DNA from 4 places in the Bacillus sp. FJAT-45066 genome. Region 2 is predicted to be linked to each of the others. Evidence: riboswitches for the same ligand, from Rfam matches in the RefSeq annotation. Region 2 holds a riboswitch; each other region holds the start of a gene.
The links. A riboswitch is a leader RNA that binds a small molecule or an ion and turns the genes downstream of it on or off. The one in region 2 is predicted to bind thiamine pyrophosphate.
Positions count from the first base shown of each region.

Region 1 (7,652 bases), 1.6 Mb from region 2:
GAATTAGAAAAAATTGAGCATGAAATTCAGAAGTATTATGAAACAGGTTGGCAACTATAGAAGATGCAATAAGACGGGGGAAAAGGAATGATGAGAGGAATAACCAACGGAATATCGCTTAGAAGTAAAATATTAATAACTCTCCTAAGCATAACGCTTTTGCTTTCCACCTTCTCTTTAATTTTTGTTTATTTCATAGAAAAAATAAATGATATTACGAACGAAATGGATGAAAAAAGTATTCCCGAGTTGATTTGGATCAAACATTGGGAAGAAGAAATGTACGTAAAGAAGTTTTTAGCAGAAAGTTATGTGAACGGTGCCTATTGTTGTAATTTTATGGAATCGTATAAACTTATTGATGAAGATGTCGTGGACTCCATTAAAAAAGAATATGAATCCCCCCCATCCACTTTAACTCCATTACAAATGAGAGTTAATCTTATTAACTTCATGATTACTAATGAAGTGGAAAACCTACTATTATATGAGAACGAGGTCGGGGCAAAAGCATTTTTACAAAATACATATATTCCTGAAGTAATTTTACTAATGGATGAGTTACAAGAATCAAAAGTACACACATTCCAATCTTTACAAACGAAAACATCTAACATCCCAGTTATTATAAAAAACTCTTTATGGATATTAGTATTCATTACTATTATAAGTATTATTTTATCTGTATACGCTTCTTATCGTATAAGTGCTAGTTTGACAAGGCCTGTAGAAAAGCTGGTGGATAAAGTAGACCAAATTTCTAACGGTCAATACGGTTTAACCGTCCCAAGAGTAAAGCAAATTGAATTGCAAAATTTGTCTAACTCTATTAATCAAATGTCTTATAGTTTAAAAGAATCATTCCAAGCTATATTAGATGAAAAAATGTATCATGAGCAAGTTCTAAACTCTCTACCTGTAGGTATCGTCTCTATTGACAATAAGAATACAACGTACACATTAAATACGACAGCTAAATCTTTGTTAAATATAGACAAAACAAAAGTGGAGAAGCTTGTCCGTAAAGATGCTACGAAAAACGCAATGTTTTGGGAGATGATTGTTTCAGATCACGAATGTCAAAATAAAAAGGTAACGTATGAAACAGAAGATAAGACTTACAATTTATTAATGTCCCATTCCAAACTATTAAACCAATTTAATCAAGAGATTGGTAGAATTGCCTATTTCGTTGATATTACAGAGATAGAAAAGCTAGAAAGAAGAATACAGCAATCCGATAAACTTGCATTAGTTGGAGAGTTAGCAGCAGGGGCGGCTCATGAAATTCGTAATCCACTTGCTGTTATACATGGTTTTATTTCGTTAATGAATCAATCTTTCAAAGAAGAGGAAAATGCACAATACCATATCCCTTTATTGCTAGGCGAACTAAATCGAATTAATGCCATTATCGAGGAGATGTTAATGCTTTCCAAGCCAGGTGCACCAATAGTGAAAACGAAAAAATTGGCATCTATTTTAGAAGAGATTTTACCTCTAATAAATGAGTCTGCAGAAAACGAATTGAATATTACATTGCATTTAAGTGAAGAGCCATTTCAAGTGGATCCGAAACAGATGAAACAAGTATTATATAATCTCATTCGTAATAGTAGTGAAGCGATGGAAGGTAAAGGTATGATTACGATCGAATCCTATGCGCATGAAGATAATTATGAGATTCTGTTTACAGATGAGGGACCAGGTATTCCTGAGAAAATAAAAGCAAACATTTTCGATCCGTTTTTAAGTTCAAAAGAATCAGGTACTGGGTTAGGTTTAACAATTGTTCAAAGAATTATAGAAAATCATAACGGTAGCATTGAGTTGCTATCGTCGTCCGAGTCAGGGACGACTTTCCGGATTATATTGCCTCTAACATAACAAAGGACTTACCCTGAATGGATGGGTAAGTCCTTTGTAAGTTCAATAAAGAGTCTAAAAAAGATTGTATGTGATATACCATTTACTTCCTATCTTATAGGGGATAAATGGTGTGGATAAACCTAGCTGTGTCACCGAAGAAAAAGCGTTTATTATAGTTCTGAAAAGTAGCGATAGAACTCAAAAAAGTATCGATGGAAAATAAAAGTATAGATAGAGGCCTTAAAAAGTAGCGATAGAACATTAAAAAGTACATATAGAATTGCATAAAGTACCAAAAAGACAAGAAAGTCATACAAAAATGGCATCCAAAATTAATCTTCAACGCCAAACTTGCTAAACTCCCCAATGAAGCTTACCATTTTATTTATACGTAGAAAGGACTGATCGCCCTAATGAACCCATTAATCGGAAAATCAATCAGCCAACTAGACACTCCGTCATTACTAGTCGACCTAAAAAAGCTAAAAAAAAATATCCAAAATACAGCAACATTTGCCCAACATCATAACATCCAATTAAGACCTCACATTAAAACACATAAATCCATCGAAATCGCAAAGCTTCAACTAGAAGCAGGTGCAGTTGGCATCACAACAGCTAAAATTGCCGAAGCCGAAATTATGGCAAAAGCGGGGATAAAGGATATTCTCATCGCTTATCCGATCTCAAGTCCTACTAAAATAGAACGATTAATAAACCTCCTCGCAACAGTGTCACAACTCAAAGTTTCTGTAGATAGCTTGGAACAGATAAAATTATTACAAAAACATCTAGAGAAAACGCCAAATACAATAGAAGTTTGGATAAAAGTGAACAGTGGACTGAACCGTTGTGGTGTTAAGCCTGGTAAACAAGCACTTGAATTAGCTCAAGCGATACTTCTGCTATCAAAGCTAACTCTTGGCGGCATCTTTACACATGCGGGACATTCGTATGCTGCCACTTCCCAACAAGAAATAGAAAAAATTGCTCTAGCAGAAGCAGAGGCGGTGTTAACTAGCGCGGCTGTATGCGAAAAAGCGGGGATAAAAATCAAAACGAGGAGTGTTGGCTCCACCCCTACTTATAAAATGGCTGGGGCAGTAAATGGCATTACAGAGGTAAGACCAGGCAACAGCGTTTTTTTCGATGAAATTCAAGTAGGCTTAGGTGTGACCGAAAGAAAAAATTGTGCGCTGACGGTGCTTGCGTCTGTTGTCGGAACGTATAAAGAGGAAGGTAGAATCATATTAGATGCTGGAAGCAAAACACTGTGCCTTGATAAAGGTGCACATGGAAACGCTTCTGTAAAAGGGCATGGGCACATCAATGGTCACTCAAACATAACAATCGAGCGGCTTTCCGAAGAACATGGTGTAGCAACGTTCAAAGAAGATACGGCTTTAACTTTAAACGACAAAGTCCAAATTATTCCTAATCATGCTTGTACGGTTGTGAACCAATTCAATGAGTTTTACGTACATGAAGATGGAGTAATTAAAGACTGTTGGAAAGTAGATGCAAGAGGAGCATCACAATAACATCACAATAACATCATAATACTAGCTTAAATTCTTTAGAGTGATATAATAATACTGTTTCAAAAAGAGAATACTAAACATGTAGGGGGGCTAGGTAGGCTAGCTGAGATTGTGTCCGAAGGCACTGACCCTTGAACCTGATCTGGCTCATACCAGCGTAGGAAACATATAATCTACTCTAAATATGTTAAAACTATGCCTAGGTAAAGCAGTCCTAGGCTTTTTGTATGAGATGGAAAAGAAACGATACATACGTTTAGTACCTCAAACCAACATTGGAGGAATACAGAATGAAAAAATGGATCGCAATTTTAATGGCGTCAGTTTTGCTTGTAGGTTGTGGAAACGTGAACAACAACACAGCGCCTGCAGATAAGAACCGAGCGGAAGGGTTAAAGGAAGTTTCCGTTGTGTTAGATTGGACTCCGAACACGAACCATACGGGTCTTTATGTAGCAAAAGAAAAAGGTTATTTTGAAGAAGAAGGTTTGCAAGTGGAAATATTACTTCCTGGAGAAGCAGGGGCTGACCAATTAGTTGCAGCGGGCCGTGCGGACTTTGGTGTAAGCTATCAGGAAGCCATTACAGAAGCTAGAGTGCAAGGCATTCCAATCGTTTCGATTGCAGCAATAATCCAACACAATACATCTGGATTTGCTTCACCTGCAGAAAAAAACATTACATCACCGAAAGATTTTGAAGGAAAATCTTATGGTGGGTGGGGAGCTCCCGTTGAAAAATCCGTTATCGCATCCATAATGAAAAATGATGGAGATGCAGATGTGGAACAAGTACGATTTATTAACATGGGAGATGCAGACTTTTTCACGGCTGTTCGTCGTGACATTGACTTTGCTTGGATTTATTACGGATGGACAGGTGTAGAGGCAGAGTTGCGCGGGGAAGAAATTAATATGGTGTATTTAACAGACTATTCCGATGCACTTGATTACTACACACCCGTACTTTCTACCAATGAAAAAATGATAGATGAACAAAGCGATGTAGTTAGAGCGTTTATAAAGGCGGCTTCTCGTGGATATGAATTTGCAATCGAAAACCCAGAAGAAGCGGCAGAAATACTAATTGCTGCCGTACCTGATTTAGATGCGGAATTAGTAACAGCGAGCCAAAAGTGGTTAGCAGACAAATATAAAAATGACGCACCACGTTGGGGAGAACAAAAATTAGAAGTTTGGGAGAACTATGCACAGTGGATGATAGAAAACGATCTACTAGAAGGTGAATTAGATGCGGAAGCAGCGTTCACTAATGAGTTTCTTCCAGAGTAAGTAGGAGGAGAAAATAAAAATGGCAAATGCATTAGTAAGCATTCAAATCATTCCGAAAACAAAAAAAGGGGAAAACGTTATCCCTTATGTAGATGAAGCTATTAAAATTATTGAAGACTCAGGTGTGGCATATCGCGTAGGGCCGTTAGAAACAACAATGGAAGGCGATATGGCACAGTTATTTTCTATTATTGAAAAAATGAACGTGCGAATGATAGAGCTAGGAAGTAGCAACGTAATCTCTCAAGTAAAAGTCTTGTATCAGCCAACAGGCATCACAATAGGACAATTAACGGAGAAGTATGACGGATGATGAAAAATATTTTTACAAAAAGTTGGAGGCCATTTTTGGTTCTCCTTCTTTTGTTCATTTTATGGGAACTGGCTGTTACTTTTTTTGAAGTTCCAAAATGGTTATTACCAGCGCCATCGTTAATTTTTGCGGAAGCTTGGAACGGGTGGGTAAATTTTCAACCACATGTGTTATCGACCGTCCAAATAACAGTGTTAGGCTTTGCGATTGGAGCAAGCATCGGGATTATAACAGCAATCATTTTACATTTAATACCTATCGTTCGTGAATCCGTATACCCGTTGCTTATCCTTTCGCAAAATGTGCCAATCATTGTTTTAGCACCACTTTTAGTCATATGGTTTGGATTTGGGCTTTTGCCAAAAATGATTGTCATCACGCTCGTATGCTTCTTTCCCATTACAATCGCGGCACTAGATGGTTTTCGTCAAACAGCACCTGAACTAAAACATTACATGAAAATGGCTGGTGCATCGAATCGGCAACTATTTTGGAAAGTAGAATTACCGTACTCCTTACCTTCTATTCTTTCGGGCATGAAAATCTCCGCAACCTATAGCGTAATGGGTGCTGTTATTTCAGAATGGCTCGGTGCGCAGCGTGGGATTGGCGTTTACATGACACTAGCCTCTTCTTCATTCCGAACAGATCGCGTGTTTGTGGCCATTTTTACGATTATGATTATTAGCTTATTGTTTTTTGCGATAATTTTCTTGTTGGAGAAATGGTTCGTACGTTGGAAAGAAAAAGGTGGGGGTGAAAGATGAGTCATCTAGTCATGAGAGATATTACAAAATCGTTTGGAGAAAATAAAGTCATTTCTTCCTTGAATTTCACCATTGAAAAAGAACAGTTCGTCTCGATTCTTGGCCCTTCAGGTAGTGGGAAAAGTACCATTTTTCATCTTATTGGTGGAATACTATCACCAGATGAAGGTGCCATTTTTTTAAGTGGGAAAAACATTACAAACAAAAGAGGAATGATAAGCTACATGCCGCAATCCCCGGCTTTACTGCCATGGAGAACAGTGCTACAAAATGTGGTGTTAGGACAAGAAATCGTTGGTAAAGTAGATAAGGAAAAGGCTGAAGAGATGATTAAGAAGGCAGGTCTAGGTGATTATTTGCACGCCTATCCTCACGAATTATCAGGTGGAATGAAACAACGAGTTGCTTTTATTCGAGCACTTCTAAGCCCCCAACCGGTTATTTGTTTAGATGAGCCTTTCTCGGCACTTGATGAGCTAACTCGACTTGATATGCAAAAGTGGCTCATGAACATTTGGGAAAGCAATAGAAAAACCATTTTGTTTGTGACTCATAACATTGAAGAAGCATTGTTTTTATCCGATAGAATAATCGTTTTGTCTAACAAACCTGCGACCGTCAAAGCGGATATAGAAGTCCCTTTTCCTAGACCTCGTAATGAAGAATTACTCTTGGAGCCTACTTTTTTAGATTGGAAAAGGAAGATTTATAATTCGTTAAAAGGTGAATAATAAAAAGTGGAAAGATAGTGTAGAGTCCTCTGTGCTATCTTTTTTAATTCGCCCCACGAAATATTTTTCCACAAAAAGTAATCAAACTATTTAAAAAATAATAAAAAAGGAGTATCATAGTTGTATATTAATTCGAGATTTTCGTATATCAAAACATCTTGCTACTAACTATAGTTGTGACTTTTAATATGGATATGTTAAAGATTAGTGTTGATTTTAAATACAAATACCTGTTGATTTCCGTGCAAGGCTGAGACTCATCGAAAATGCATACGCATTTCCTTCGTGCGATGTATCGCTGCCGTAGCCTTCCTTGTCCTGCGGGAAAAGCGGGGAGCGGGAGACCCCACAGTCGCGAATGCGGCGAGGAGTAGGTTTTTTCACGACAGTGAAAATAACCTTCCTTTTTACCGCCCGCGGAAAGCGAAGCCTTGCACGGAAATCAACAGCGAACTTTAACTAAGCCTTTAATGTAAAAGCTAACACCTAACACCTAAAATGGGGGATTTTACATCATGGTTAAAATTTTATCTTTTTTAAAGCCATATCGGATAGCTGTGGCAATTGCTCTATTTTTAATGTTTGTGGAATTATTTGTAGAGCTATTTCATCCATTGCTAATGGCGAAAATAATCGATGACGGAATTATGCAAGGCGATATGTCGGTCGTAATGTATTGGGGAGGCATTATGGTTGGGCTTTCATTTGTTGCCTTTGCTGCTGGTATTATAAATTCATTTTTTGCAGCACACGTAAGTCAAAGTTTTGGATTTGACGTGCGAAATGCACTTTATAAAAAAATACAGTCATTCTCTTTCTCTAACTTTAACTTCTTCCCAACATCATCACTCATTACAAGGATGACAAATGATGTGACGCAAATACAAAACACTGTATTCATGAGTTTGCGAATTATGTTGAGAGCACCATTAATTATTATTGGTGGAGTAATCATGGCGCTCATTGTAAATGCAAAGCTTGCTTTCTTTTTAGTGATAACTGTCCCGATTCTATTTTTATTTTTATTTTGGGTATTCAGAAAAGGATCAGTATTATTCAAAAGCGTGCAAGAAAAGCTAGATTCAGTAAATAACGTAATGCGAGAAAATTTAGCAGGCATTAGACTTGTTCGAGCTTTT
Region 1 is NZ_NISQ01000001.1:2,725,802-2,733,453, reverse strand. Features, by position in the region: gene CDZ92_RS13780 (BMP family ABC transporter substrate-binding protein) at 1-60, shown strand, start outside; gene CDZ92_RS13775 (sensor histidine kinase) at 88-1,887, shown strand; gene CDZ92_RS13770 (D-TA family PLP-dependent enzyme) at 2,283-3,410, shown strand; TPP riboswitch at 3,484-3,591, shown strand; gene CDZ92_RS13765 (ABC transporter substrate-binding protein) at 3,701-4,702, shown strand; gene CDZ92_RS13760 (thiamine-binding protein) at 4,722-5,015, shown strand; gene CDZ92_RS13755 (ABC transporter permease) at 5,015-5,782, shown strand; gene CDZ92_RS13750 (ABC transporter ATP-binding protein) at 5,779-6,513, shown strand; gene CDZ92_RS13745 (ABC transporter ATP-binding protein) at 7,029-7,652, shown strand, end outside.
Region 1: linked by a shared signal. The riboswitch ahead of CDZ92_RS13765 (ABC transporter substrate-binding protein) and the one ahead of CDZ92_RS05475 (acetylornithine deacetylase) in region 2 are both predicted to bind thiamine pyrophosphate.

Region 2 (7,652 bases):
AATCTTGGTTTCTTGGCCTACTCCATCTTTAATCGCGACAATAACTTCTTCTAATATATGAATATCACGTGCAAGTAACATTTTATCTACTGTTTCTAAAATTCTCTTACACTTTGTTAAAGTTTTTATGGCATCTTCTTTCTTCATACTCTCACCTCTATTAAACTAGGATCTAGTTCTCTTAAGATTTCCATTGCTAACTCTTTATACTTATACTGTTCTTCGCTGATACCCCCATTGGACATCGCGTCTGATATGTTGTTTAAATCTTTAATGACCGTTTTATACATTTTTAAATGTTTCAACTCCCCTAGTCCTTGAGGTAGAGATGTACCTTTTCGCATCGTTTCAAAAATTCCTAATAGTTTCGGCTTCTCCCCGAAAATTAGTTTTACAAAATGAGAATATTCCTTGTTGGAACAATATTTATCATAGATTTTATTTACAATCTTTATGTAGTGAGCTACACCTTTTGCACTCACCTTATCCATAATTGTTGGAATTAAATAATAGTCTGATAATAAAAAGCCGCTTTGGGTAATGAGATTGTTAGTTGGAGGACAGTCAAACATAATAAGATCATATTTTGCTTCTAATTGGTGGTCTTGAATAAAGTTATGGAGGATAAAGAGATTTTCTAGTCCGTTTTTTTCCGTTGTCATTTCCATCGCTATTTCGTCTAAACCACCATTACTATAGAACAGGTTCGATGGAATAAAATCGATGTTCGGATGATTTTTCATGCAGTTTTTAATCAACGTCTCTGTATTCAAGGAAAACCTCGTGTGATGTAATCTCTTCGCTTGAAGGTACATATCAAATACATAGTTTAACGATTCGTCATCCTCTAAATCGATTAAGTCTTTCTCTGTACTTTTCAAACACACTTCACTTAACGAACACTGTGGGTCTAGGTCAATTAATAAGATTTTGTAGTGTTTTGCTAAATAGTGAGCTAGGTAGTATACACTTGTTGTTTTACCTACACCGCCTTTGTAGTTGCCGATAAAGATTTTTCTAGCTTTCAGTTCTGTCATCCCCTTTAGTGTCATTGGTATCCTTTACCATATATAACGAAGGACGAGTTAAAATATTCTTATTAGATTTTTTTCACTGGAGAAATTGCGGAAACGACGTATATTTAATTATTGATTGTTTAACGGTGTGATATCTTAAACATGAGAAAAAGTGATAAAAACCCCGTCCCCAATTTCACAACATACAAAAAGACAAGCCTCAAAGATTTGGCTTGTCTTTTTGTAGTCTGTGTATAGATTTATTTTCTACTTGGATCATCTAACGCTTGGTATGCCTGTTGGTATTTTCCGCCTTCAGCTACTTTGGAATGGTACAAAGCCTTTAAGGCAAAGTTTTTTTCTAGTTGGTGTTCACTTATTAACTCTTTTAAGTTCTTTTGTAGTTCTTCATTATCTTTTACTAATTGTTTCATTTGTGATTTTAAGAATTTCATAATTCACTGACTCCTTCCCGACACAAAACGCATTCCATGATTATAGCATTATTCTACAATAAACTATATACAAAGTATTCCTAAGGTTTATATGAACGTATACATGACTGACAAGGAATTTCTTCCTTAAATATAGAATATATGTAATTAGGAAAAATATAGAAGGAGCAAATCAGATGGAGAATATAGAAGAACAAGGGAAAAAGGTATTATCAGCTGTTATTGGCTTACTAGTGTTTCATGGATTTATTTCAATTTTTGTCTATGCAGCTTTAAACGACCATACGCTAGGCGTTGCGATTATTGATGCAATCTTTTTAGGCATATACGCGCTTATTTTATCTCTCATACATAAAGGATACCTCTGGGCGAAAGTCATCAATGTCATCTTTTTACTCGGTGGAATTTTAGTCGGAATCCTATTCATTTGGTCTAACCATGGAACAACTGGAATGATTGTATGGGAAGCGATCTCCATAACTGTGTACGGAGTAGCCGTTTATATCTTGCTATTTTCGAAGAGTATTTCATGGTATATGCATTTTAAAAGAGAAGCTTAGGAGAAATGGGGACGGGGTTTATTTCACATTCTGAGGTCAAGTACTCCATTTTGTGTGAAAAGATCCCCGTCCTTACTTCACATCACTCTGGCCACATTTGATTGTTATACGCCATATCCCAGAACATGTATTCAAAACGTGTTGTGTTTAAGAAAATTTCTTCTAATTCTAAGAGTTCTGTTTCTGTTCTTCCTTCAGCTAATTGATCCATTAACTCGATACACCATTTCGCTAATGTTCCGAATTCTTCTGAGCTATACATGCTAATCCATTCTCCGTATAGTTCATGCGCGGCAGCTCCAGGAATCTCGCTTAGTTCTTTACCAATCTCCCAATAACTCCACATACAAGGCAATAATGCAGCCACTAGTTCGGCTAATGTTCCGCTTTGGCCTTTATGTAACATATAATGCGTATAAGCTAACGTAATAGGCGAAGCTTCCGCATTTTCCAACTCTTCTAAAGAAATGCCAAAACGAGCCGCATAGCTTCGGTGTAGAGCCATTTCTTCATGTAGAGTGGAATGCATTAATGCCGCAAATTTCTCCATCGTTTGTAAATCCGTTGCTTTAATTGCTCCGATACCAAACAACTTCGCGTAATCAATTAAATAAAGGTAATCTTGAATCATATAAAAACGAAACTTCTCCGCATCAAGCGTTCCATTGCCCATTTCCACAACAAACGGATGTGTGTGATTTTTCTTCCAAATATTTTCTAATTTCTGTTGTAAATGATCTGTAAATTTCATTTTCTTCATCTCCTAAACTATTTTTTTGTATGAGTCCAATCTAAAATAAACCGCAAAAGAACCTTCGTATAATCAACTAATTGTTGAATGGAAACTTGTTCATTAATGGAGTGAGCATGCTTTAACTCGCCCGGTCCATAAATCGCTGCTGGAATACCGGCATCGCCAAACCAACCTCCATCCGTTACGGTTGGGGAAACACTTAATACAGGCTGTTCTCTTAGCGTCGATTCATGACAACTTAACAACATTTGAACCGCCTTATGTTCAGGATCTACTTCTAAAGAAGGAAAAATCTCACCACGATCTTCTATCATAGAAGAGCCTCCCCATTCAAACGTTGGCGGATTTTCTCTTAACCACGGGTCTGCCTTAGCAACATGATGTATGTGTTCTTCTATCTCTTTTGCTACTTGCTCATATGTTTCATTAGGGTAAAAGTGAACCGTTAGCCATAAACGACATTCATCGGCTATGAATGCGGCATGCCTACCACCTTCAATCACGGCTGGATTGATTGTATTAGTTCCCGGCTCGTATCCTGGGTAGCTTTTCATCACAGACCAATGTCTTTCTAACTCTTGCAACCCTTGCATAACTTTCATCATTTTCTCAATGGCGCTTGCACCAAATAACTTTCCACCTGCATGAATCATATTTTTTCTTGTCGCGTCATGATGTGTTTGCTTACTTTTCACAGTTACCCAACCAGTAATGACTCCACCTTGACCTTGCACTTGTAGATTACTAGTATCGACGACAAGCGCAAAGTCTGCCGTGTAACCTCTTTTGCAACATTGTAAAGTTCCCGCTTCTCCTACTTCTTCTCCGATAACAGACTGAAACGTCAGATCTCCTGGTAATTCAATCCCCGCTTCATGCAAAAGCTGAATCGCTAATAAAGCTCCTGCAAGTCCGCCTTTCATATCGGCTGAACCTCGACCTATTACAACACCATCTCTTACGATAGGAGTAAACGGATCTGTTTCCCACTCTTCTGACTCATCTACCTCCGCAACGTCTACATGACCGTTAATAATAAGGCTTTTATATTGGTCTGATTTTGTTCCTTTTAGCACTCCGACAACATTCGGATCACCTGGGTACACGTCCCATGTATCAATGGCAAAACCTTTTTCTTGTAAAAATCCAGCAATAAAACGCTGAGCTTCCGCTGTATTTCTTGCTGGTGGTGCTGGAGTTTCGTACTGAATTAGTTTACAAAGTAAGTCCACTAATTCGTCCTGTCGCTCCTCTACAAGTAGGATAAGTTCATCTACATTATGCTTCAATGTATTACCTCCTTTTTCTTTTGGCTCTGTTAAGCACCGCTGTTGATTTCCGCGCATATCTCCGCTTTCCGCGGGCGGGCCGGGAGCCTCCTCGGCTTCGCCTGCGGGGTCTCCCCCTCCCCGCTTCTCCCGCAGGAGTCTCCGACATGCGCTTCAATCACAGCTAGATACTATTAAAAAACGACAATAGCCTTTAACATAATCTTACTTTTGAATCAATTAAAAAAACCACTTCTGCATAAAGAAGTGGTTTGGGTTTTAAAAAGACAGTACTATCCCTGTTACTCCACTTCCCTTCGCTAGCATTACCTAGAGCAGGTTCAAGGGTTAAGACAATAGTCTCTCTCAGCTTAAAAAGCACCCCTAGTGTTGAAAAATATTCTATTATAATTAAACTTTAGCAAATTATGTTAGCGATTACAAGTGAGAACTGGGAAGTGAGAAATGGGGACGGGGTTTCTTTCACATTTCTGGCCAATAGACAGTTATCACGTGAAAGAATCCCATTCCTTAAATTGCTACACTTAATTTTTTGTAGCTTTTATTATCATCGTGCTTGGGAATCTTCTTGCTTTGTATAAGGAATAATAACGATCCGATACTGCTTCTTCAACTGATTCATATTTTACCGATACTTCACTTTCTATCACACGATCAATGGTGAAGCCTGCTTTAATCAATTCATTTATATATGTACTAACCTTTCTTTGAGGAATTACGACAGGTGCCTCTTCCCCTTTAAATCTTTCGTATGTTGTAAAACCTTCATTTTGGTAAGATCCATTGAGATAAAGTTGTCCATCTTTACTTACTAAGTGAGTGTATAATGGATGATCCCAACTAAAAATAAAACTTCCACCATGTTTCAAATAGGAGTAAATTAACTGAAAAGTAGTTGGCAAATCAGTCGTCCACCCGATTGCATATATGGAATACACATAGTCAAAATACATTTTAGGTATTTCAATTTCTTCTTCCATCGGTGCGCAATACAAGTGAGGATTTAATCCGTTTAAAGTTACTTTTGCAGTTTTTATTTGTGCCTCAGATAAATCAACACCCCACAGTTCACTAGCCTTCTTCTCAGCCATAAAGCGTAAAGAATGTCCACTTCCACAACCAATATCAAGAACTTTTTTACCTTTAATTTCTTTAAATAATCTTAATTCCTCTTCGTTTTGGCTAAATGGCCCATAACTAGGTAAAGCATCTACCCCGTTAAAATGATGGGCTACTGTATCCCAACTTTTCTTATTTTGTTTAATAATATCGATACTCACACTTTTCCTCCAAATCAAATCGCTATTTTCGAGTTTTTCATTAACAATTCTCTACATTTATGTAATTCGACAACATTCACCACATTCCTATCAGTAGAATCACATATTAATAAATAGAAAGGTTTATAGACGATTGCTACTAAGAGCAAAACATTGGATAAATTTGAAAAAAACTAAAATAATAGCCAATATATGTTAATATTACAATAGAATAGAAAGGAGTCACAAAGTATATGAAGAAATTTACCATTATCATCAGTACAGTCTTCCTTGCTTTTATTGCCCTCATTATTTTTATCAACATAAACACATCTGACGCAATTATTTCGAAACGTTTTAATGAAGACACCGTTATTAGAAGTGTTACTGTCACAAAGTATGCACCACCAAAAGACCGTTACAGCCGTTCTGAAGAAATTGCTAAAGTAACAACGGAAGATGAAGAACTAATAGAAGAAATGATTAAAAGTTTCTCTGGCTTATGGTTAAGACGGGAAATAAATGCGAGAGAAAGATGGGATGGAGAATACAGGTTAGAAATTAAGGTTAGTAACGAGAGAGAGCCTGGTAAACTGTGGACGAATAACATTTTGATTAGCTTTGATGAAAGCGACCGTATCGCCATCTCAGCAAAAAGTGGTGGACGTTATTTTGTCATAAACGGCAATGATTACTATGAAAAGATGAAAAAAATTATTGATAAATTAGATTGGAAGTAGTGCAAAATGGGGACGGGGTTTCTTTTACATTTGTGGCCAATTGAGCCTTACCATGTGAAGGAAACCCCGTCCCAAAATTAGCACTATTTAATTATTTAAATCATAAAGGCCTGGAGCATGTTCGTTAGGCATATCAGGCATTTCTGGTACAGGATATCCATTTGGTGGTGCAATGACTGATAAATTCCCACCATTTCTGCTCGGAGTTGTACCTTGGAATATTTCGCCCATTCTCGTCTCATCTAATCGGAAATTGAATTGGGCATTATGGAAGCCCATTTCCACATATTTGCGACATTCTGGATATTTGTTTATATCATAATTTGGGACCGGAAAAAGTTTGCCCCAGTCTACACCTAATGTTTCTAGAGCTTTTGCAAAAGCATTTTGGTGGGCATTATCTCGAACAATTAAGAACGCGATCGTTTCTCTTAATGTTTTATTATCGCTCATTTCGTAAATCCTTGATTTTTGAAGAACACCAGTGGATTCAAGTACGACGTTATTTAGTAGGTTTGCAACAAGATTTCCATGATCATATACCCATGATCCATTCCATGGGTTGCCGCCCGCATCAACAGGTAGCGAAGCTTTAGCTCCAATAATATAATGATGTGGGTTTGCACCCGCTTGGATTACATCATCTAAAGGAGCACCATCAGAAGCTTGATTACCTGGCATATCTCCACCGGTATCATTTAAAAGCTGGTTAATCGTCGACTGAACGAGTTCCACATGACTGAGTTCTTCTAAAAACACCCCTCGAATAAGGTCCCGATATTGTTTCTCTTTCCCTCTGAAATTGGCGCTTTGGAACGAGAACTGCATCAGTGTTCTCATTTCACCAAATTGACCACCAAGGGCTTCCTGAAGTACTTTGGCCGCATGAGGATCTGGTTTATCTGGCACAATCATATTAATCAAGTCTTCTCTGTAAAAATACATGAAAATCCCACCTTCTAATTTATTCCTATTTAGGATGCCAGTTAACAAAAGGAATATTCTGAAATGGGGTTCTAATCTAAATTAAAATTCTTGGTGCCAAATCGGGACGGGGTTTATTTCACATTTGTTTGTGGCCTGTATAGCCTTATCATGTGAAGTAAACCCCGTCCCCAATTTCATATTAATTCTTTTAATAATCTACTATCTTTAACACTATATCTAGTCTTCAAGTTCCTTTTCAATTTTACTCATTGTTCCCATTATTGGGTTGAGTTAGCACACATTGGATAAATTCCGTTTTCTCTTTCGTGTATGCTTCACGATCATTGCAGTATTTCTTAGCTAATTCTCTTTTCAAACTAGCGTATTGATCAGTAAATTGCTTATTGTTTCGTAATAGGTCGCGGAATAATAATTGTACATCCCAACGTTTTTCGTATTCAAGTATTATATGTAAATGAGCTACTCGTTTGTCGTTTAAAACTTTCACAAAAAATCGTCGCCATGAACGACCGTCCAGTTCAGGAGGTACATAATTCCAGTTATGTTGAGCTAGAAGCAAAGAAATTTCGTTTATTAGTTGAAATGAATCTATTTTAGCCATAAGATCTATTACTGGCTTTGCTGGTAGATT
Region 2 is NZ_NISQ01000001.1:1,077,043-1,084,694, reverse strand. Features, by position in the region: gene CDZ92_RS05500 (hypothetical protein) at 1-147, opposite strand, end outside; gene CDZ92_RS05495 (ParA family protein) at 144-1,037, opposite strand; gene CDZ92_RS05490 (hypothetical protein) at 1,277-1,471, opposite strand; gene CDZ92_RS05485 (DUF5336 domain-containing protein) at 1,648-2,031, shown strand; gene tenA (thiaminase II) at 2,114-2,782, opposite strand; gene CDZ92_RS05475 (acetylornithine deacetylase) at 2,800-4,074, opposite strand; TPP riboswitch at 4,349-4,449, opposite strand; gene CDZ92_RS05470 (class I SAM-dependent methyltransferase) at 4,599-5,354, opposite strand; gene CDZ92_RS05465 (hypothetical protein) at 5,588-6,073, shown strand; gene CDZ92_RS05460 (manganese catalase family protein) at 6,161-7,018, opposite strand; gene CDZ92_RS05455 (GrpB family protein) at 7,263-7,652, opposite strand, start outside.

Region 3 (7,652 bases), 1.1 Mb from region 2:
GTCATAAGGAATTAATATTTTTTGCATAATAATTTCTCCTTTCACTTGAGTGAGTTTCATAATGTACAATTACTAAATGAAAAACGAATATTAAACCTATTCTTTATTATAATTTACGTTTTTATATCGAACGTTTTTTATTATAATAAAGGGGACATTCGTTTTTCATTAAACGAACAGTAATTATGAAAATGATTCACTTAATAAAATAAATAGTATTTACAAATCAATACCCTTATTGAAAAGCACAAAACATCCCATTTTTACACTAAATAGGTTAAATATTCATGCAGATAGGGTATTAATCTTGTAGTAAAATAAACTAGCGTTTTACACGGAGAAAGGAAAAACTCCCCATAAAACTCCAACTCCCAACGAATTATATAGGTGTAGGATTGTATCTTCAGGAGGCAATATGACAAATAGATCTGAATACAAGAAGAGAAAAATGAAAAAGAATTATGGAAAAGTGACTTTGTTAGTTACTAGCTTGTTAATCTTAAACGTATTTATTTTTATGCAATTTTATATAAAAACAAGAGATGTTAGTGCGTTAACAGAGCCACTCCCAACGGCAACAGTTATTTATGATCGTGAAGGTGAACAAGTAAGTGTATTCCGCCCTAATAAAGTGGAAGGAATAGCTACAGAAGAAATACCAGACATTATGAAACTTGCAGTCGTCGCGGTAGAAGACCAAAGGTTTTATGAGCACGACGGTTTTGATATTGTTGGTACAGGAAGAGCGATGTTTACCAACCTAAAAGCAAGAAGAGTTGTTCAAGGTGGTAGTACTCTAACGCAACAAATGGTGAAAAATGTTTTCCTAACGCATGACCAAACATTTAAAAGAAAACTTGATGAATATTTCTTAGCTAAAAAAGTAGAACAACAGTATTCGAAAAATGAAATATTAGGAATATATTTGAATCAAGTGTATTTTGGTGAAGGTGCCTGGGGAATAAAGAGAGCAGCTGAAATTTATTACGGGAAAGAGCCAAAAGATCTTACGTTAAACGAAGTGGCAACACTTGCTGGATTACTGCCAGCCCCATCTGTGCTTAATCCGATTAAAAATGAAGAAAGAGCCAAAAACCGTAGAAACGTAGTTTTGCAGTTAATGTATGAACAGCAATTTATTTCAAGACAACAACTAGAAGAGACACGAGAAGAACCTATCGAACTTAATCCGAAAAGCAGTTCTTTGTTTAATGTACAATATCCATCCTATATGACCCATGTAATTCAAGAAGCTGTTACTATGTACGGTATATCAGAAAGCGAAGTCTTATCTGGTGGTTATCATATTTACACAGCATTAGATCAGCCAACACAATCAGCACTCGAAAATATTTATGCTGAACCATCTAATTTCCCAAAAGGTTCAGCTGATGAAATACCTCAAAGTAGCGGAATAATCATTCATCCGGAAACAGGGGGAATATTAGCTTTAATTGGTGGTAGAGAAAATAAATTTCAAGACTATAACCGAGTGTCTAGACTAACTAGGCAGCCAGGTTCAACTATTAAACCATTATTAGTTTATACTCCAGCTTTAGAAAATGGATATGACATGTTCGATATGTTAAATGATTCACCTGTTGAATTTGGAAACTATAAACCTCAAAACTTTTCTAGAACTTTCAAAGGGGAAGTTTCCATGTATGATGCAGTGTTGAATTCATATAATGTTCCAGCAGTATCTGTTTTACATGAAATGGGTCTAAGTACTGCGATAAATATGGCCAAAAAACTATATTTGCCGATTACAGAAAATGACCATAATCTAGCAGCACTTGCCCTAGGTGGTTTAGATAAAGGGGTAACTCTTCAACAAATGGCAGAAGCGTATACGATTTATCCAAACAAAGGGGAAATCATTGAATCACATACAATTAAGAAAATTGTTGACCGTAACGGTGACGAAGTAGCTACCTTTGATGGAGAAAAAGAACGAGTAGCATCAGAAGAAGTAGTGCAAAAAATGACGTATATGTTAAAAGGCGTAGTCGATAACGGAACAGGTAGAAACGCTCAAATTGCAGGAAGAGAAGTAGCTGGTAAAACTGGGTCTACGCAAGTTGTTGGTGCCCAAGTCAACGGTACATCGAACCAGTGGTTTATTGGCTATACGCCCGAATTAGTAGGGGCTTTTTGGATCGGTTATGATCGTCTATCACCTGATCAGTACATTCCAGCTGTTCAAGGCGCGGGGAATCCTGCTGCAAAACTATTCCAACAAGCTATGAGTGAAGCATTAATAGATTTACCAAAATCCTCTTTCGGTTTACCAGCATATAAGCAGCCAAAACCGAAAAGTGTGGAACCTTCTTCACAGGCAAAACCGAAAAAGGAAGAGAAAAAGCCTAAAAAAGAAGAGAAGAAACGTGGCAAAGAGAAAGCGCCAGGACAAAAAAAGAAACGCAGAGATGAATAATGTTCTCTGCGTTTCTTTATTTTTAGTATTCTATTTTAAAGGTTAGTGTTGATAATTTAATACTAATACCTGTTGATTTCCGTGCAAGGATGAGACTCCTCGAAAAGTTTGAAGCGGCTCGTTCAGCTCCGACAAGCATAAGACAGGGGCAGCTTGAGGGTGCTTTTCCCCTCGAGATGACCATGGCTAGACTTACGGAGCTAGCCGCTGAAACTAGACACGCCCGCGGAAAGCGAAGCCTTGCACGGAAATCAGCAGCGAACTAATACAGCCCTTTACTAAAACCTCCTGAACCATTCCACCTCATCCTCTAGACCGATATGCAAAAATTCCTCCGACCGTTACTTTCTACCCCAATTACTATATATGATATACATAAATAAGGGGTAACGTTAGGAGAGAAAACAATGCAAAATATCATTCAGATCTTCAAAAAAGAAAATTACTCAAAACTCTTTTTTGCTTCGTTTACATCTACTTTAGGAAGTATTATTGGAATTGCAGCATTCATGCTCTATTTATTAGACCGGTTCAGCGAGCAACCTGCCTACGCCGCTCTAACAGAAATGATGTATTCTTTGCCCACCCTAGCGGTGTTTTTTCTAGTAGGAGTATTAGCAGATAGACTAGATCGTCAAAAAATTGCAGCTTACTCAGACTATATATGTGCGGTATTAACGTTAGCATTATTTGGTGCTATATACCTTGATTCCATTCCATTAGTCTTCGCAATCCTTTTTTTACGTAGTGCGGTTTCGAAGTTTTTTCATCCTGCACAAGGAGCGATTATTCAAGGTATTTTATCAAAAGATGAATATACAGTTGCAGCAGGTTTAAACCAAATGACTAGTAGTATCTTTATGTTATTTGGAAATGCACTCGGAATATGGATTTATTGGACGATAGGATTAGAAGGAGCAATTATCGTTGGGGCAGTCACTTTCACTATTAGTGGATTACTCATTAACGCATGTAAAATTTCAGAAGAAGTTAGATTGCCTAATGGTAAACACTCCATGAAAGACATAAATATAAAGTTTGTATTAAAGGATTTTAAAGCAGGATTGACGTATATTTTACAACACAAACTTTTATTAAATATTATCGTTGGATTTTTTGTTTTCGGTATTGTAAATGGTGGTTTAACGGTTATGCCGGCTTATATTTTAAAATATAAAATATCTCCAGATAATTATGAGCAATTGATGATGTATCTTGGAATAGCTTTTGGACTATCTATCCTTCTAGGTAGTATTATTGCATCTATTTTTGTAAAAAAAATGAAATTATATCAAATGATTATCGTTGGTTTATTCATAACAGCACTATTTATTTCACTAACAGCTTATTCAACAAATTTCATAGTTTATTGTTCTTTAAGTGTTATAGTAGGATTAATTCTACCATTCATTAATATAGGAATAGGTGGCTGGTTACCAAGAATAGTTGACCCAAAAATGATGGGGCGGGTCCAAGGATGGATTAGTCCTCTTATGATGTTATCGCAAACTATTACATTAGGCTTTATTGCAGTAGCATTTCCGAAAATTTTATCTATCGAAGGACTACATTTAATTGTAGGTGGCTGTATGTTATTCGTTGCGATTTACTACAGCTTTACGTTACCAAAATACGCAAAAGAAGAAGAAACAGAAGAATTGCTACAACTACAAAAAGTTCCTTCCGCATAAAACTATTAGACAAGGAATAATGATTATAAAGATAGTGAGTTGATGTACGCTACAGGTGTGAGACTCCTGCGGGAAAAGTGTGACAAGTGAGACCCTGGAAGCGCTAGAGCGCTGAGGAGGCTCACGAGTCCACCCGCGGAAAGCGAGCACCTGTAGCGTACATCAACTGCTAGAACCCTTATCAGTTATTATAAAAGGAGACATACATGGAAAAAATAAAATCGCTACTATTATGGATCGTCACAGTAGGTCAGTTAGTAGGGGTAGGGCTATTCTTTGTAAACATCGTAGTAGCCATTTACTTTTATGCTTTTATTGTAATAGCTTTCATAACGTTAATGATATTATTAATCATAGAAAGAGTTAAAGAAAAGAAGGAGGATGACGAAAATGATTATCGTGACTACTGATTTTGTACCTGGAAAAGAAGTGAAAGAATTAAAAGGTTTTGTAAAAGGAAGTACTGTCCAATCAAAGCATGTTGGTAGAGACATTATGGCTGGACTAAAAACACTTGTAGGTGGAGAAATTAAAGGATATACCGACATGATGACGGAAGCTCGTCAAAAGGCAATTGGCAGAATGGTAGAAGATGCCCAAGCTAAAGGAGCAAATGCTATTATTGCAGTTCGTCTAGAAACATCGAACGTGATGCCAAATGCATCTGAAATCATTGCATATGGAACAGCAGTAACAGTAGAGTAAGTTTCAAGTGTATTATATTAATTCAATTGAGTGAGTTTCATAAAGTACAATTACTAAACGAAAAACGAATAGTAAACCTATTCTTTCATATAATTTACGTTTTATATCGAACGTTATTTAATTATAGGCTGTGTTAAAGCTTAGTGTTGATATTTATATACTTACCTGTTGATTTCCGTGCAAGGCTGAGACTCCTGCGGGAGAAGCGGGAAGCGGGAGACCCCACAGGCGCTTGCGCCGAGGAGTAGGTTTTTTCACGGCAGTGAAAATAACCTTCCTTTTTACCGCCCGCGGAAAGCGAAGCCTTGCACGGAAATCAACAGCAACCTTTAACATAGCCTAATTAAAAAAACGGAACATTCGTTTTTCACTAAACGAACAGTAATTATGAAATCGATTAAATTAAAAAAGTTTTGACAAATTTGTGAAAACTGTTATGATAATTATCAGAAAACAACATATAGTTTTAAAGGGCAAATTTTTTGTCCTTAACGATCAACCACTAGGGGTGCCTTCTTAAGGCTGAGATTAGAGTGTAACTCTAAGACTCTTAGAACCTGATCTCGTTAATACGAGCGTAGGGAAGTGGACGGATGAATGTTTGTACTACATAAAAGTGCGAGCAAACACGAATTTCTGTGTATTCAACCACCTTCTTTGCGCAAATGCGTAACGTAGGTGGTTTTTTATTTGCCGAAAATAGGCTAGGGAAACTAGAAAGTAGTCGTGCGCGCAACTACTTCTCAAGTTGAACTTCCATGTTAGTAGGCAACATTTATTTTTAGGAGGAATGAGAAATGAAATTTTCAGAACAAATTAGGCAAGAAGCAGACCATATTTGGGAAGCAAGCTTTAACCATCCGTTTGTAACAGGACTTGCTGATGGTCGTTTATCGCTAGAGTCATTCAAATATTATGTGATGCAAGATGCGTACTACTTAAGTCATTTCGCGAGAGTGCAAGCATATGCAGGTGCAAAAGCATTTGATTTATATACAACTTCCAGATTAGCAGCACACGCTCAAGGAACATATGAGGCAGAATTATCCCTACACGAAAACTTCTCAAAACGTCTAGGTATTACGGAGGATGAGAGAAAAAAATTTAAACCAGCACCAACGGCATACGCTTATACATCTCATATGTATCGGGCTGTATTATCTGGTGGTATTGGCGAGGTAATTGCTGCACTATTACCATGCTATTGGTTATATTACGAGATTGGTGAAAGATTAAGGGGCTCAACTCCTGAGGAACCAATTTACCAAGAGTGGATTGCAGCTTATGGTGGCGACTGGTTCCGCCAATTAGTAGAAGAGCAGATTGCAAGATTAGATGAATTAGCAGAAAAAGCATCTGTTGAAGAGCGTGAAAGAATGAAAGAACACTTTATGTTGAGCAGTCAATATGAGTATAGCTTTTGGGAAATGGCTTACACATTAGAGCAGTGGCCAGTTCGACCTAACAAAGTAAACGCGTAAGAGAGAGGACAAAGAAGATGAAAAATAAAGGCTTAAAACTAACCGATATTTTAGTAACTATCTTAATCGCAATTGTGTTCGGGATTATTTATAAACTATGGGGAACTGTCTATGACTTTGTCGGATTAACAGGTATGCAAGTACAGGAACTTACGTATGGAATGTGGTTTATCGCTGCAACAGTTGCCTATTTGATTATAAGAAAAGCTGGAGTAGCGTTTTTAGCGGAAGTTGCTGCTGCATCTGGTGAATTTATTGTTGGCTCTCAATTTGGTGTAGAAGTGTTAGTTTACGGAGTACTTCAAGGTTTATTTGCTGAGCTAGTGTTTATGGCATTCCGTTACAAACGTTTCGACTTACTAGTCGTTTCTCTTGCTGGAATTGGCTCTGCATTTGGCTCTTTTGTGATGGATATTTACAGAGGTTATCTATTCGATCTAGAAGCATGGAATTTAATGCTAAAGGTTACATTCCGCCTAATTGGCTCTGTCTTGTTCGCTGGCGTCCTAGCTTATGTCATTGTAAAAGCTCTAGAAAAGACAGGAGTTACAAACTTACTTCGCCCTGCAAGCAAAGAAGATTACGATTCTTTAAGTAAATAACTATAATAAAGTTTTGTGTTGATATTTAATTACGTTATAGCTGTTGATTTTCTTGCAGGGGGAGACTCCTCGAAAATGCATACGCATTTTCTTACGAAGGATGTATCGCTCTGTAGCCTTCCTTGTCCAGCGGGAGACGGGAGACCCCACAGGCGCTTGCGCCGAGGGAGTAGGTTTTTTCACGATAGTGAAAATAACCTTCCTTTTTACCGCCCGCGGAAAGCGAAGCCTTGCACGGAAATAAACAGCGGTCTTTCATAACATAGCCAAGTAAATAAATTGACTCAAATAAAGGAGTTATCATGATAAAAGCAAAAAACATACGATTGAAATATCCAGGTGGAGAAAGACTTTTTAATGACCTTTCCTTTACATGTGATGAAGGTGAAAAAATACTACTCCTAGGACCATCAGGATGTGGAAAGTCAACGCTTTTACAAGTATTGTCTGGTTTAATACCTGAAGCAATCGACGTACCTATGATTGCAGAAGAATTACAATTACCTGAATCTTGGGGCTATGTGTTCCAAGACCCAGATACACAATTTTGTATGCCATATGTCGATGAGGAACTTGCATTTGTGTTAGAAAATTTAGCTGTTCCTCGGGAGCAGATGGATGAAAAAATAACAGAGCTAATTCAGATAGTTGGCTTACACTTACAGTCACCACATACGAAAATTAATGAACTTTCTGGTGGTATGAAGCAAAGATTAGCGATAGCATCCGTTTTGGC
Region 3 is NZ_NISQ01000001.1:2,179,025-2,186,676, reverse strand. Features, by position in the region: gene CDZ92_RS11080 (universal stress protein) at 1-27, opposite strand, end outside; gene CDZ92_RS11075 (transglycosylase domain-containing protein) at 416-2,437, shown strand; gene CDZ92_RS11070 (MFS transporter) at 2,845-4,128, shown strand; gene CDZ92_RS11065 (hypothetical protein) at 4,335-4,538, shown strand; gene CDZ92_RS11060 (YbjQ family protein) at 4,519-4,833, shown strand; TPP riboswitch at 5,328-5,434, shown strand; gene tenA (thiaminase II) at 5,631-6,314, shown strand; gene CDZ92_RS11050 (ECF transporter S component) at 6,332-6,916, shown strand; gene CDZ92_RS11045 (ABC transporter ATP-binding protein) at 7,219-7,652, shown strand, end outside.
Region 3: linked by a shared signal. The riboswitch ahead of tenA (thiaminase II) and the one ahead of CDZ92_RS05475 (acetylornithine deacetylase) in region 2 are both predicted to bind thiamine pyrophosphate.

Region 4 (7,652 bases), 1.1 Mb from region 2:
AGGTATAAAGATGACTTTAGACTTTATCAATTAGCTGACGATGCTTTATATCTTGCAAAAAATAATGGAAGAAATCAAATAAAAGTAGCAAAATAACTCTAGGTTATTTTGCTACTTTTTTCTTTAATTCCATAACTGCTTTATTAGGAGAGAGTGCTTTAGATATAGCGGAAATAACGGCTACCCCGTCTGCCCCAGCTTGAACAACTTCTTCAGCGTTTTCTGTTGAGATTCCACCGATACCTACGATTGGTAGCTCTACTCCTGCTTTTCTAATAGAAGAAATAACGCTCGGCCCTTTAACCTCTTCAATATCTTCTTTCGTTGAAGTGAAAAACATAGGACCAACTCCTATATAATCTGCACCTTTTTTTTGAGCTTCTTGTGCCTCTTCCACATTATGAGTGGACACACCTAAGATTTTATTTCCAATCAACTTTCGGACTTCTTCAATATTCCCATCTTCTTGTCCAATGTGAACTCCATCAGCGTTAAGTCGCATAGCTAAATCAATATCATCATTTACAACAAAAGGCACTTGGTTCGCTCGACAAATATCCATTAATTGCTTGGCTAACTGGAACTTCTCTTCGCCAACTTTTGAGCCTTCCCCTTTTTCTCTAAATTGAAAAAAAGTAATTCCTCCATCTATAGCTTCCTTCAAAACCTCTGTTGGGGATTTTAAGCAATTGGTACTTCCCATGACAAAATAAACTTGCATATGTTGTTTTGTTACGTTCATAATAACACCTTCGTTTTTTTGTAAGCCCAATGGTTTGTAGGGCCATGGCCACCGCCAATGCCTAGTTCATTCTTTATCGCCGCATGAATAAATTCTTTTGCCGTTTTCATTGCTTGCTCGGCAGACTTTCCTTTTGCAAGTTCCGCTGTAATGGCTGCTGCAAATGTACACCCTGTTCCATGTGTATGATTTGTATGAATCCGAGTACTTCTTAACTCAAGAAACTCATTCCCATCATAAAATAAATCTACTAACTCATCTTCTTCACCATGGCCACCTTTTACAACAACATAATCTGATCCGAGCTTGTGTAAAAGTTTTGCCGCTTTTTTCCTTTGTTCAATAGTATCAAGTGTCATTTCTGTTATCACTTCTGCTTCAGGAATATTTGGCGTAATAAAAGTAGCTAAAGGTATTAATGAGTCACGCAAAGAGTTTATCGCTTCTTGTTGTAAAAGACGAGCACCGCCTTTTGCAATCATTACAGGATCCACTACTACATTACCCCAGTTAAACTCATTAATCTTGCCAGCAACAGCTTCAATTAGTTCGCTGCTAAATAACATACCAGTTTTTAACGCATTCGGTTTTAAATCTTCATTTAGTGAATTCATTTGCTCTAATACCGCTTCAATTGGAAGAGGATAAACACCTTGAACACCTAAAGTATTCTGGGCAGTAACAGCAGTTATTGCAGACATCCCGAACACTTCTAGCTCTTGAAAAGTCTTTAAGTCTGCTTGAATACCTGCTCCACCACCACTATCAGAGCCAGCTATTGTTAATGCTTTATAAACCATCATGTACCTCCTCCTCTTATCCACCAAAATAACGATGATAAAGCGTTTTTGCTTTGGCTATTTCTTTTGTACCATGAACGAGAGCGCGGCCGTCTTGAAATAGTACAATTCGATGACCTTCTAGTTCACATGATAATAAAAATGGATTTTGCTCGACCTTTACATTTTGTGAAGCAAGTACCTTTTCTACTTCTTCCAAATTACGTTGTACGGCTCTAGCAGGGCGAATTTGAACAGTATCCCTACCACAAAGCACGGCCGTTTTCGTTTGATTTTCAAAATCTAAATAAGGATAAGTAGGTGTTTCTCCACATGTATGACAATCAATGCTTTTCATTGCGGAAACATTTAATGCAACATACTGATTTTTCCATAGATCAAACGATACTAGCTTATTTCTTAGCGCATCCTTATCACCAGTTAGTAATTTCATTGCTTCACTAACTTGATGAGCTACTACCATTTGTACAGCTGGAGAAATAATTCCAACTGTATCGCATGTTGCTCCTCCTAGTGGCATTGCTTTTAATAAGCATTGTAAACAAGGAGTTTCACCAGGAATAATTGTATAAGAGAGGCCATAGCTTCCAACACAAGCACCATATATCCAAGGAATATTATACTTATGCGCAATATCATTTATAATAAAGCGGATATCAAAGTTATCGGTGGCATCAATAATTAAATCCACTCCATCCGCAAGCTGTTCCATTACATCCGGTGTAGCATCTAGCACATGAGCTTCTATTATTACTTCACTATTTATTGCTGCTAGTCTAGATTTTGCTGCCATCGCTTTCGGTAGTTTTGCCTTTGCATCTTCTTCACTATATAATTGCTGTCTTTGCAGATTACTCCACTCGACATAGTCTCTGTCCACGATCGAGAGCTTTCCAATTCCAGCACGAACTAGCGCCTCGGCATTTCCCGTACCGAGTGCACCAGCTCCTATTACTAATACATGCTTTTCCCTCATATTTCTTTGTCCTTGCTCTCCTATTGGTGTGAACAAGATTTGACGGGAATAACGTTCCATTTTAGCTCACACTCATTCCTTCTGTTGGGCTACTCGCTGTTGCATAACGTTTTTTCTCCATGCGTCCAGCTTCATAACCTAATCTTCCTGCTTCAATTCCTAGCTTCATAGCATGTGCCATTTTCACTGGATCGTTTGCTGCTGAAACTGCTGTATTTAGTAACACACCATCTGCTCCTAATTCCATTGCATAAGCAGCATCTGCAGGTGAGCCAATTCCAGCATCAACAATAACTGGTACATTTGCCTGTTCAATGATGAATCTTAAGTTTAACGGATTCACAATTCCTTGCCCTGAACCGATTGGAGATGCACCTGGCATAATGGCATGTGAACCTAACTCTTCTAATTTTCGTGCTAACACAACGTCATCTGAAGTGTAAGGTAAAACGATGAATCCTTCTTTTATTAATTCTTCTGTTGCTTTTAATGTTTCAACTGGATCCGGTAACAATGTTTTCCAGCACCCAATAACTTCGACTTTAATCATGTCGCATAATCCTGATGCTTTTGCTAGTTTAGCAATTCGCACTGCTTCTTCTGCCGTTTTAGCTCCAGCCGTATTTGGTAAAAGTGTATATCTATCTAAGTCTAGTTTTTCTAAAAAGTTCGGTTGGCTTGCTTCAAAAATATTCATTCGACGAACAGCAAATGTTAAAATATCTGCTTCTGATACTGCCACCGCTTCTTTTTGAATATCAAAGTTTGGGTACTTCCCAGTTCCTAATAATAAACGTGACTTAAATTCGTATGGTCCAATTTTTAACATAATCATCCGCCTCCAACAAAATGTACTAATTCTATTTGATCTCCATCGTTTACATGTTCCATTTCATGTGAATCTTTTTGTAAAATCTCTTTGTTTTTTTCCACTATAACTACTTTTTGATCTAGCTTAAAATGAGCAAGCAGCTGTTTTACAGTTGTTACTTCACTTGGAAGCTCCATTATTTCTCCATTAATAGAAAGTTTCTTCATTTGCTCCCCTCCTTTATGTAGTAACTGTTAATCTATTTAATTTAAAAGCTTCCATATACTTGGGTAGTTCATGTCCCTTAACGATATTCGCTATCGTTTCCCCAGTTATTGGTGCTAGTAAAATACCATTTCGGTAATGACCTGTTGCGATGATCATATTTGAAAATTGTGGATGCAATCCTAAGAATGGTAGTTCATCACCTGTTTGCGGCCTAATACCAGCCCAACTTTTTTCAAAAGTTGCCTTAGCAATGTCTGGAATAAGCGAAGTTGCTTTTTCCATTAGTGAAAGCATTCCTCCAACAGATACTTTTTCTGAAAATGTATTAGGAATCATCGTTGCACCAATTATTAGCCTGTTTCCACTTTTCGGTACAACGTAGCAACCAGTAGCAAAAATCGTACTCGATATGATTGGTTTATCTGCTAAGACAGATATACATTCTCCCTTTACAGGATGAGCATTTATTGTCAATCCTGACTGTTCTAAAAGTCTCTTACTCCATGCACCTGTAGTAACAATGACATGTTCTGAGTTAAACTCACCATCATTCGTAACGACACCTGTTATCTTGGAACCTTCTCTATGAAATTCGTAAGCTTCTACATATTCCTTTACATCTGCTCCTAGGGCTATTGCGCTTTTGCAAAAAGCAGCTGTTAAATGGATAGGGTTTACATGTCCATCATTCGGAATAGTCATCGCACCAAGTACATTGTCACTTAAAGATTTTTCCTTATCTAAAACTTCTTCTTTTGTTAGCCAGCTTGTTTCTTCACCAAGATTACGTTGGTCCTCGATTATTTGTTTGAGGTGTACTACTTCTTTATCAGTTCTGGCAACTTTCAGCATTCCTTTTTGAACAAGTTCAATATCAATGCCACTAAATTCTTTTAGTTCTTCTTGAAGAGCTGGGAATTTACTTCTACTCGACCGAGCTAATTCAAATAATGGGCCAGCCTCCGTTAATTCCACTTGAGCTCCGAGCATACCAGCTGCAGCGTTGGATGCTTTGGAACCAATTTGGTCTTTTTCTAAAAGAAGTACTTTATAGCCTAACTTGCTTAAATTAAATGCAGCAGCACAACCGTTTACTCCGCCACCAATAATGATGATGTCATACTTTTTATTCATGATGTACCTCCTATCTTACTAGCGTACTAGTTTGATATGTTTTCGCTGCTTCTACAACATCTTCAGCACTTACTATTCCACTCATAATCGCCACACCACTACCGCCTAAGTCGTGAATATCTTTCACATTTTCTGGTATAATTCCACCGATAGAAATAACTGGTATGGACACATTGTTTATTATCTTTTTTAGTTGAGCTAATCCTTTTGGAATTTTCCCTTGTTTAGACGTTGTTTCATATATGTGGCCAAACAGAAGGTAATCTGCTCCGTTTTGCTCAGCATATATAGCTTCTTCTAATGAATGAATAGAACATCCTAACAGTAGATTGGGAAACGCTTTTCTAGCTAGTTTAATATCTACACTGTGATAAGCTAGCTGAGCACCTTTGAGATTCATGGAATGGGCAACATCTAATCGGTCATTGATGATTATTTTTTGTGATGGTACGCCTTGTGCGAGTAGTTTTTCCACAATGGACACAAGCTCGGATGCTGTTTTATGCTTTTCTCTTAGGTGCATGTAATCGACGTGTGGATGGATACTAGTAAAGATATTTACAAGTTCGTCTACTTGCTTTTTTCCATCAGAAATGACATGTAGTTGCATACTTTACTCCTTTAAATTCAAATGTTACCTCTTCAAGAGTACTAAATGTTGATGTTGGCGGAAGGTGCTCGTTTTCCGCGGGTGGTCTCGGGAGCCTCCTCGGCGCACGGCGCCTGTGGGGTCTCCCGTGTTCCGCTTATCCCGCAGGACAAAGAAGGTTGCGGGAGCGTTACATCGCACGAAGAAAATGCGGAAGCATTTTCTAGGAGTCTCACACCTTCCGCCAACATCAACTAAACATATAACAAAAACTTAATTACGTCTTTAACTTCATTAATTCTGGTACAGGTTCCTCTGAAAAGAATGCTAGAATAAGTATTACCATCGTTGTTAAAACACAAAAAACCACTCTCTACTTTTTTAGCGTAGTGAGTGGTTTATTTTACATATTTCTTCTTATCGAAATGATTAGATGAAAAGGTCCGGCCACTTCCCTACGCTAGTGCTAACTAGATCAGGTTCAAAGGGTCTGGAAATCGTTCTTTCCATCTCAGTCAATAGACTCCCCTAGTGATAATGTTTATGAGATTGTGACCTTAGTATACCATAAATCTATTACTTTTCAAAACAATCCATCTGTTAATACCGAACATCGGTTACTGAAAAATAAGGATAAGCAACTGCCAAATAATAAGAAGTAAAAATTAATATAAAAAATGTCGACACATATAAAAGATCATTTTTTGATAAAGTTACGTTGTAGTAAAAAGTACGTTTTTTTTGTTTTGAAAATCTTTTTGCTTCCATGGCAACCGCAATTCTGTGTGCCCTACGAATGCTTTGTGATAGTAAAGGGATACTATAAAATTGCAACTTGGAGAACATTGCCTTTACTCCTTTTTTACTCTCTACACCTCTAACGACCAACGCTTTACGTAATGTTAAAAACTCTTCTATCATAATGGGAATTAACCTTACTGCCGCTAAGAAACTGTAAGCATATTTAGGTGGTAGCTTACACTGCTGCATTAATGAATAAAACAATAATACTGGTTTTGTAGTAAGGGCAAAAAGCAACCCTAAAACGCCAAATACAGTTGCGCGTAACCCTAAATGTATCCCTCTATAAAAACTTTCTTCCGTGACATGTATTAAACCAAATTTTAGCCACGTTGTATCTCCCTTACCGAACATCGCCATTGGAGCCATAGCCGAAAGATATATTAATAGGAAAGGAATGAGTAGTAAAAGTTTTACTTTTGTTAAATGTCCTGTAGCAAAAAAGTAAAGAACTAACATGAAGATTGTCATGTTTAGTAGTATGTTAATGTTGTGTATGAACACCACCAAGAAAAACAATAGCAACATACCTAGTAATTTGAAACTTGGATTTACTCGATGCAACCAAGTTTCTTTAACTTCCAACGACCATTGCATGTTGTTCTCTCCTTTCTTGCTTTTTGACATATTCCTCTTTACGAAGTTGCGTTGACAGCACACCATTCTCCACAACCCATACAGTGTCAGCAAAATGTTCCACAATGTGTTCGTCATGCGTGACCATAACGATACTAACACCTTGCTCTTTTAATTCTTGCAACCACTTAAGCATAGAAAACGTATTTTTGCTGTCTTGCCCAAAGGTCGGTTCGTCTAACAAAAGTATTTGTGGATGATGGACGACAGATGAAGCAACACTTAACCTTCTCTTTTGCCCCGTTGATAAAGAATATGGATGATTATTTTCTACATGTTTTAAGTGAAATTCACTAAGTAATTGCTCAACTATCGCTTTTGTTTCACCCTCTGCTATTTTATTTATCTTTAACGTGTAAGCAATCTCTTCAGTCACAGTATTTGTAACAAACTGAAACTCCGGGTTTTGAAAAACAAAAGCTAACCCACCTTGCGGATTGGAGTTATTTGAATGAATAATACAATCCCCTTGTGTTTTCAATAAACCCATGATAGATTCTAACAACGTGCTTTTTCCAGCGCCATTCTCTCCAATAATCGTGATCCATTCACCTTTATGAATGTTTGCTTGTTCCACTTTAATCTTTTCTACTTTTCCTCTAAATCCTAGTAGCTGATCGATCGAAACTAGTACATCCTTTTGGAATGGCTTAGCAGTTGGTTTTGAATTGTTTTCAGCAAATTCTTTCCACACACCTGGGTACCATATACCAAATTCTTTTAATTTTTCTTTATAATCATGAAAAATCACATCTGTTTTCCCATCCGCTAGTATCGTACCATCTTCTTGAAATATGACCACTCTATTTACAAAATCTAATAAATGATCTAGCTTGTGTTCTACTATAATAACCGTTTTGTCCTGTCCAACCTTTTTCATCGTTTCCCATAATTCTTTTGTTCCTTGTGGGTCGAGCATGGCGGTTGGCTCATCT
Region 4 is NZ_NISQ01000001.1:2,171,349-2,179,000, forward strand. Features, by position in the region: gene CDZ92_RS11000 (diguanylate cyclase) at 1-96, shown strand, start outside; gene thiE (thiamine phosphate synthase) at 104-742, opposite strand; gene thiD (bifunctional hydroxymethylpyrimidine kinase/phosphomethylpyrimidine kinase) at 739-1,542, opposite strand; gene CDZ92_RS11015 (thiazole biosynthesis adenylyltransferase ThiF) at 1,559-2,578, opposite strand; gene CDZ92_RS11020 (thiazole synthase) at 2,580-3,353, opposite strand; gene thiS (sulfur carrier protein ThiS) at 3,350-3,556, opposite strand; gene thiO (glycine oxidase ThiO) at 3,570-4,691, opposite strand; gene tenI (thiazole tautomerase TenI) at 4,702-5,301, opposite strand; TPP riboswitch at 5,716-5,820, opposite strand; gene CDZ92_RS11040 (energy-coupling factor transporter transmembrane component T family protein) at 5,881-6,678, opposite strand; gene CDZ92_RS11045 (ABC transporter ATP-binding protein) at 6,656-7,652, opposite strand, start outside.
Region 4: linked by a shared signal. The riboswitch ahead of tenI (thiazole tautomerase TenI) and the one ahead of CDZ92_RS05475 (acetylornithine deacetylase) in region 2 are both predicted to bind thiamine pyrophosphate.